2 regions of the Saccharopolyspora antibiotica genome follow, and region 2 is predicted to be linked to the other one. Evidence: riboswitches for the same ligand, from Rfam matches in the RefSeq annotation. Region 2 holds a riboswitch; the other holds the start of a gene.

Region 1 (3,651 bases), on a different contig from region 2:
TGCGGGCGCGGCTGCCCTGCCGCACGACCTCGCCGCTGGCGCGGTCGACGCGCAGGTCCAGCACGGACAGCAGCCGCCCGTAGGACGCGCCCTGCAGGACGGGCCGAGGCGCGCCGGCGGGGTCGGGGACGGTGCAGGTGTACTGCTGGTGGCTGTGCGCGGTGAACAGCGCGTCGACCTTCGGCGTGACCGCCGCGGCGATGCGGTGCGCCGGGCCCCCGGGCGCGACGTCGCAGGAGTTCGGGCCCCCGCTCTCGGCCTCGTCGCCCTGGTGCAGCAGCACGACCTGGGCCTTGACGCCGATCCGGTCGAGGGCGTCGGCGGTGCGGTCGATGGCCTCGACCTCGTCGCCGAACTCCAGGCCGCGCACCGCTCCGGGGCTCACGGAGCTGGGCAGGTCGTGCAGCGTCGCGCCGATGACGCCGATCGGGACGCCGCCGGAGAGCTGCACGGTGAACGGCAGCAGCGCGGGGGCGCCGCCTTCGAAGGTCACGTTGGAGCCGAGGTACGGGAAGTCCGCGCCCGCGAAGGAATCGCGGAACTCGCAGCCGTCCTGCGGGTGGCAGCCACCGGTCGCCATCCGCCACAGCTCCTGGTAGCCCTCGTCGAACTCGTGGTTGCCGGCGACGTGCGCGCGGACGTCCTGGGAGTTGAGGAAGTCGATCGTGGGCTCGTCGTGGAACAGCGCGGAGTTCACCGGCGACGCGCCGACGCTGTCCCCCGCGGAGAACACCAGCGAGTTGGGCACCTCCGCGCGCAGCCGCTCCAGGTGCGCGGCGAGGTAGGCCGCGCCGCCCGCCTCGACGGTGCCGCCGTCGTCGAGCTCGATCTCGCCGGAGGAACCGGTCGGCGGTTCCAGGTTGCCGTGCAGGTCGTTGAACGTGATCAGTCGCACGTCGGCGGTGGCGGGTTCGGGCGGGGCCTGGGGTGCGGCGCCGGCGGTCGCCGCAGTGGCGGTGGCGGCGGTGGCCAGTGCGGTGGCGACGGCGGTGAGGCCGCGTCGCACGCGGGAGGCGCGCATGGCTCGGGATTCCTTCCGGGTGGCGATCTCGCGTCGCAGTCTGCCGAACCGGGCCGCCAGCCACCAGCGCTTCCCGATCACACCTCCGCGCGGCGTCCGCCGCGCCGACGATGATGGGGTTCCGATCAACCTCGAACCCAAGATGTAGTGTGGCGCCCGCTGATGGTTCGCCGGTCCGCCCGGCGTGACAACAGGGAACCCGGTGCGAGTCCGGGACTGCCCCGCAGCGGTGAACGGGAACGACCGCCGTCACCACCCCGCCGAGGGTGGTGCAGCACTGGACGTCCGGCGTCCGGGAAGCGACGGCCAGTAGGCCCGGTGCCGAGCGCACCGGTCGCCCGTGAGTCCGAAGACCTGCCATCGGTGCGCGCACGAGGGGTGCGCGCCGTCCGGGACCTCGCGGGAGGGTCGTGGGACGAGCGGTGCCGCGCGCACCGCGGTCCTGGCGCGTTCCGAGGAGTTCCGGGCAGCTGTCCGAGCTTGCGAGGAGAGAGCCAGTGACCGAGTCCACGACCCGGGCGTCCACAGCCACCGCGGTACCGGCAGGAGTGCGGGTGCTGCGGCGCGACGGCACCGTTTCCGGTTGGGACGAAACGAAGATCTCCGTGGCGCTGACCAAGGCGTTCCTGGCTGCCGAGGGGGAGTCGGCCGCCTCGTCGTCGAGGCTGCACCAGGTCGTCGCGGAGCTGACGGCGCAGGCCGCGGAGGGAGTGCTGCGGCACGCGGGCGCCGAGGGCCTCGTGCACATCGAGCAGATCCAGGACATGGTGGAGCTCGCGCTGATGCGCGGCGGGCACCACGGCGTCGCCCGCGCCTACGTGCTCTACCGGGAGGAGCACGCGCAGGCCCGCGAAGCCGGGGACGAGCGCCCCGCCGACGACCCGCCCCGCCTGGAGATGACCGGGCCGGACGGTGCCCGCGTCCCGCTGGACTGGGAGCGCGTGTCCACCGTCGTCGAGCAGGCCTGCTCCGGCCTGGAGGACGTGCGCGCCGACGCGGTGCTGCGGGAGGTGCGGCGCAACGTCTACGACGGCATCAGCGCCGCCGAGCTGGCCGAATCGCTGACGATGGCCGCGCGCACCTTCGTCGAGCACGAGCCGAACTACTCGCTGGTGACCTCGCGGCTGCTGCTGGACAAGCTGCGCCGGGAGGCGCTGAGCTTCGTCGCGGGCGAGCCGGCCGAGGCGGACCAGGTGCAGATGCGGGACCGCTACGCCGGTTACTTCGCCGACTACGTGCGCCGCGGCATCGAGCTGGAGCAGCTGGACCCGGAGCTGGGCGGCTTCGACCTCGAGCGGCTGGGCGCGGAGCTGGACGCCGACCGCGACACCGCCTTCGGCTTCCTCGGGCTGCAAACCCTCTACGACCGGTACCTGCTGCACGAGGACGGCATCCGGTTCGAGCTGCCGCAGGCGTTCTTCATGCGGGTCGCGATGGGCGTGGCCCTGCGCGAGGACGACCGCGAGGCGCGGGCGATCGAGTTCTACGACCTGATCTCCTCCTTCGACTTCATGTGCTCGACCCCGACGCTGTTCAACGCGGGCACCACCCGGCCGCAGCTGTCGTCCTGCTTCCTCACCACCGTCGAGGACGACCTGCACGGGATCTTCCACGGCATCAGCAACAACGCGCTGCTGTCGAAGTACGCGGGCGGGCTCGGCAACGACTGGACGCCGGTCCGCGGCACCGGCGCGCACATCAAGGGGACCAACGGGTCCTCGCAGGGCGTGGTGCCGTTCCTCAAGATCGCGAACGACACGGCGGTCGCGGTGAACCAGGGCGGCAAGCGCAAGGGCGCGGTGTGCGCGTACCTGGAGACCTGGCACGTGGACATCGAGGAGTTCCTCGACCTGCGCAAGAACACCGGCGACGACCGGCGGCGCACCCACGACATGAACACCGCGAACTGGGTGCCGGACGAGTTCCTGCGCCGCGTCGAGGCCGACGAGACGTGGACGCTGTTCTCCCCGGACGAGGTCCCGGACCTGCACGACCTCTACGGGACGGCGTTCGCCGAGCGCTACCGCGAGCACGAGGCGGCCGCCGAGCGCGGGGAGCTCAAGGTGTTCCGCCAGGTCCGCGCGGTGGACCTGTGGCGCCGGATGCTCACCATGCTGTTCGAGACCGGGCACCCGTGGATCACCTTCAAGGACCCGTGCAACCTGCGCTCCCCGCAGCAGCACGCGGGCGTGGTGCACTCCTCGAACCTGTGCACCGAGATCACGCTGAACACCGGCGGGGACGAGGTCGCGGTCTGCAACCTCGGCTCGATCAACCTCGCCCGGCACGTCACCGCCGAGGGCCTGGACGCCGAGCGGCTGCGCCGCACCACCCGCACCGCGGTGCGAATGCTGGACAACGTCATCGACGTGAACTTCTACACGATCCCCGAGGCGCGGACCTCCAACCTGCGGCACCGGCCGGTCGGGCTGGGGCTGATGGGCTTCTCGGACGCGCTGTTCGCGCAGCGGATCCCGATGTCCTCGCAGGCCGCGGTCGAGTTCGCGGACCTGAGCATGGAGCACATCAGCTTCCACGCGATCGCGGCGTCCGCGGAGCTGGCGGCCGAGCGCGGCCGCTACGAGTCCTTCGAGGGTTCGCTGTGGAGCCGGGGCGTGCTCCCGGTCGAC
Region 2 (3,651 bases):
TTCGGCCTGCGGGCCCTTGGGCCCCTGGGTGACGTCGAAGGAAACCTGCTGGTTCTCCTCCAGGCTGCGGAATCCGCCGCCGTCGATGGCGGAGTAGTGCACGAACACGTCCGGCCCGCCCGCGTCCGGAGCGATGAAGCCGAAGCCCTTCTCCGCGTTGAACCACTTCACGGTTCCCTGAGTCATGCGTGTCTCCATTCGGGAGCTGAGAGGTATCACGGGCGCCACGCACCGTGCGCGAGGCCCGGGCCGGGTGATCTTTAGACGGCGGCTTAACTCCAGCTACACCAAAGACAGCAGCTCGCCCGCATCAACATCCTGCGAGCATGCGCGAACACGAACCCAGAAACAACGACCACCACGAACCCTACACGCCACGGGCGCTCGCTGCCATCAGCCGACTCACCGACAGCACGGGGACCGCGACCGATGACGAGCCCCGCCGACGACGACCACCGCCACGTCCGCAGGTGACGGACGGGGAAGCGGCCTCGGGCGTCGAGCCGGCTCGCCCCGCGGCACGACGTGACCATCCGCGGCGCGGCGCTGGTGACGCGGAAGGCGGGGACGCCAGCCCCGGACAGCAGCGCACCGAGCCCGTCGAGACCAGCGGCCCACGAGAGCGCCTCGCCGCACGGCCCGGCAAGACGCCGGGACGGCGCCCGGAATCCTTCGCTCGCAACGCACCGCACGGGACGGAATCCTCGCGCATTCCCCTGGTGGCGCCCCCGGCAGGACTCGAACCTGCGACCTAAGGATTAGAAGTCCTTTGCTCTGTCCAGCTGAGCTACGAGGGCCCGCACATCACTCGCGTGAGCTGCAGCAAGCAGGGTAACCGGCGGCTCCGTCGACAGTGGTACCGGCGCGGTCGGCGTTGCAGACCCGGTATCGAACGGCAAGCCGATCGACAACTGCGCCGGCCGGGCTCCGGGGCCGCCGCGCCCCCTCGACGCGACGGACCCGGCCGCTCCCGGTCAGGAACAGGATTCGGGAACGACCCGCAGCACCGGGTCGTCCTGCCCGACCCCGGTGAACGAGTACTCGTCGACCGGGGTGGCCACGCCATCGCGCACGTCGAACGCGATCCGCGCGCCGTCGTAGGCGGGTTCGGTGGTGGGGCTCTCGTTCGACGCGGCGAGGGTGATCAGCACCCGTCCGTCCGATCCGGCCGGTGCGCACTCGTAGCCGAGCCGGGCGGCCACGCCACCACCTTCGTTGATCTTCAGCGGCTGACCGTCCTGCGTGGTCAGCTCGCGCGGTGCTCCATCGGCGCCGAGGTCCCAGACGCTGAACCACGCGGTGTTCGCGCCGATGGACTCCGCCACCAGCACTTCCTGCCTGCCGTCGTGGTTCACGTCGAGCACCCGCATCGGCTGGGTGCCCGCGTAGGCGTCGCCGGGCAGCGTCGCCTCGGTCACCTTTCCGTCCACTGTGAACTTCAGCAGCTGCTGCGAGCCGTCGCCGATCGCGGCCAGCTTCGCCGTGTCCGGGGTGCCGTTGCCGTCCAGATCGGCGGTGACCGTCTCGGTCGAATCGGCGACGGCGACGCCCGCCGGGACCAGGGCCATCGCGGCAGCGGCCAGCGCGCCGATGCCCACACCTGCGCGAATTCCGTTCTTCCCCACGGTGGATGTCCTCTCGAGTCGGCCTGGTGGCGGGGTGAGCGCTCCGCTCCCCCTCTTCTGCCCGGAAGACGCCTCAGCCCGAGCGGGGTTGCCCGGGCCCGCCAACTTCGCCGGACGAGACCGGTGCGCACCGGGGAGCTGAACGTCGAACCCTTGTCTTCCCGCCAGAAGCAAGTAGCCTCCGCAGTGCTGGTGGTTCGCACGGCTCCGCGGAAGCGGGTCGGTGCGAGGCAAGAGGGAACCCGGTGCGAATCCGGGACTGCCCCGCAGCGGTGAGCGGGAACGACCGCCGTCACCGGTCCACGACCGGTCACAGCACTGAGCGCACGCTCGGGAAGCGACGGCCACTAGGAACCCCGGTACTACCGGGAAGCGCCCGCGAGTCCGAAGACCTGCCACCGGTGCGCGCGTCCGAGGACGCGCGCTGGTGCGAGGTCTCGCGGGAAGACCTGGTCCACGAGCCGCCACCCGCGCGGCGACGTGCGCCCGGATCACGTCCGCTCGACCTCGCAGATCTGTCGTCCAGCTCGCGAGGAGAGAGCGTTGACCAGCACAATCGGATCCACCGTGCTCGGGTTCCCCAGGATCGGACCGAACCGGGAGCTCAAGCGCGCACTGGAGCGCTACTGGCAGTCCCGCATCGGCGAGGCGGAGCTGCGCGAAGTCGCCCGCACGCTGCGCGCCGACACGTGGCGGTCGCTGCGCGACGCCGGGCTGGACTCGGTTCCGGGAAACACCTTTTCCTACTACGACCAGGTCCTCGACACGGCGGTCACCTTCGGCGCGGTCCCGCACCGCTTCGCGGAACTGGGCCTGAACCCGCTCGACACCTACTTCGCGATGGCGCGCGGCGTGGAATCCGCGCCACCGCTGGAGATGACGAAGTGGTTCGACACGAACTACCACTACATCGTCCCGGAGATCGGGCCGGACACGACGTTCCGGCTCTCCGACCGCACCGCCGTCGACCAGTGCGCCGAGGCCGCCGAGCTCGGCGTCACGACCCGGCCGGTCCTCGTCGGACCGCTGACGTTCCTGCTGCTGTCCAAGCCGGTGGGCGGTGCGGCCGGATCGTTCCGCCCGCTGGACAAGGTCGACGAACTCGTCGACGCCTACGCCGAACTGCTCGGGGAGCTGCACCGGGCCGGGGTGGAGTGGGTGCAGCTGGACGAGCCCGCGTTCACCGCGGACCGCTCGCAGGCCGACCTCGACGCGCTGCGCGCCGCCTACCAGCGCCTCGGTGAGCTCGACGAGCGGCCGAAGATCCTCGTCGCCTCCTACTTCGGCGAGCTCGGCGACGCGCTGGGCGTGCTGGCCGCCGCGCCGATCGAGGCGCTGGGCGTGGACCTCGTCGCCGGGCGACGCACCGTGGACCAGTTGCCCGCGGTGCCGGGGCTGCGGGGCAAGACGCTGGTCGCGGGCCTGGTCGACGGCCGCAACATCTGGCGCACCGACCTGGACGAAGCGCTCACCACCGGCGCGACGCTGCTCGGCCTCGCCGGTGAAGTGGCGGTGAGCAGCTCCTGCTCGCTGCTGCACGTGCCCTACGACGTCGACGCCGAGACCGACCTAGACCCGAGGGTGCGGTCCTGGCTGGCGTTCGCCGCGCAGAAGGTGGACGAGGTCGTGATCCTCGACCGCGCCCTGCACCGGGGGAGGGACGCCGTCACCGAGCAGCTCGACGACGCGCGTCGCCGCATCACCGACCGGGCCGGGGCGGAACTGACCCGCAACGACCGGGTGCGGGCGCGGCTCGACTCGCTCCAACCCGAGCACGCCCGGCGCGGGGACTACGCCGACCGTCTCGCCGCGCAGCGGAAGTCGTTGCGGCTGCCGCCGCTGCCGACCACGACGATCGGCTCCTTCCCGCAGACCACCGACGTGCGCAAGGCTCGGGCCGCGGTGCGCTCCGGCAGCATCGACCGCGCGACCTACGAGCAGCGGATGCGCGACGAGATCGATCGCGTCATCCGGCTGCAGGAGGACCTGGGCCTGGACGTGCTCGTGCACGGCGAGCCGGAGCGCA

What was found. Region 2 has a riboswitch for cobalamin ahead of metE (5-methyltetrahydropteroyltriglutamate--homocysteine S-methyltransferase). Riboswitches for the same ligand answer to the same signal wherever they lie in the genome.
Region 1: another riboswitch for cobalamin. It lies ahead of ACL03H_RS00370 (ribonucleoside-diphosphate reductase subunit alpha); the one in region 2 lies ahead of metE (5-methyltetrahydropteroyltriglutamate--homocysteine S-methyltransferase).

What each region holds. Positions count from the first base shown of each region.
Region 1 covers NZ_JBJZOI010000001.1:79,522-83,172, reverse strand. The annotation lists gene ACL03H_RS00375 (bifunctional metallophosphatase/5'-nucleotidase) at 1-1,021, opposite strand, end outside; cobalamin riboswitch at 1,168-1,397, shown strand; gene ACL03H_RS00370 (ribonucleoside-diphosphate reductase subunit alpha) at 1,519-3,651, shown strand, end outside.
Region 2 covers NZ_JBJZOI010000014.1:86,443-90,093, forward strand. The annotation lists gene ACL03H_RS13650 (cold-shock protein) at 1-186, opposite strand, end outside; tRNA gene ACL03H_RS13655 (tRNA-Arg) at 721-797, opposite strand; gene ACL03H_RS13660 (FG-GAP repeat domain-containing protein) at 975-1,625, opposite strand; cobalamin riboswitch at 1,802-2,039, shown strand; gene metE (5-methyltetrahydropteroyltriglutamate--homocysteine S-methyltransferase) at 2,169-3,651, shown strand, end outside.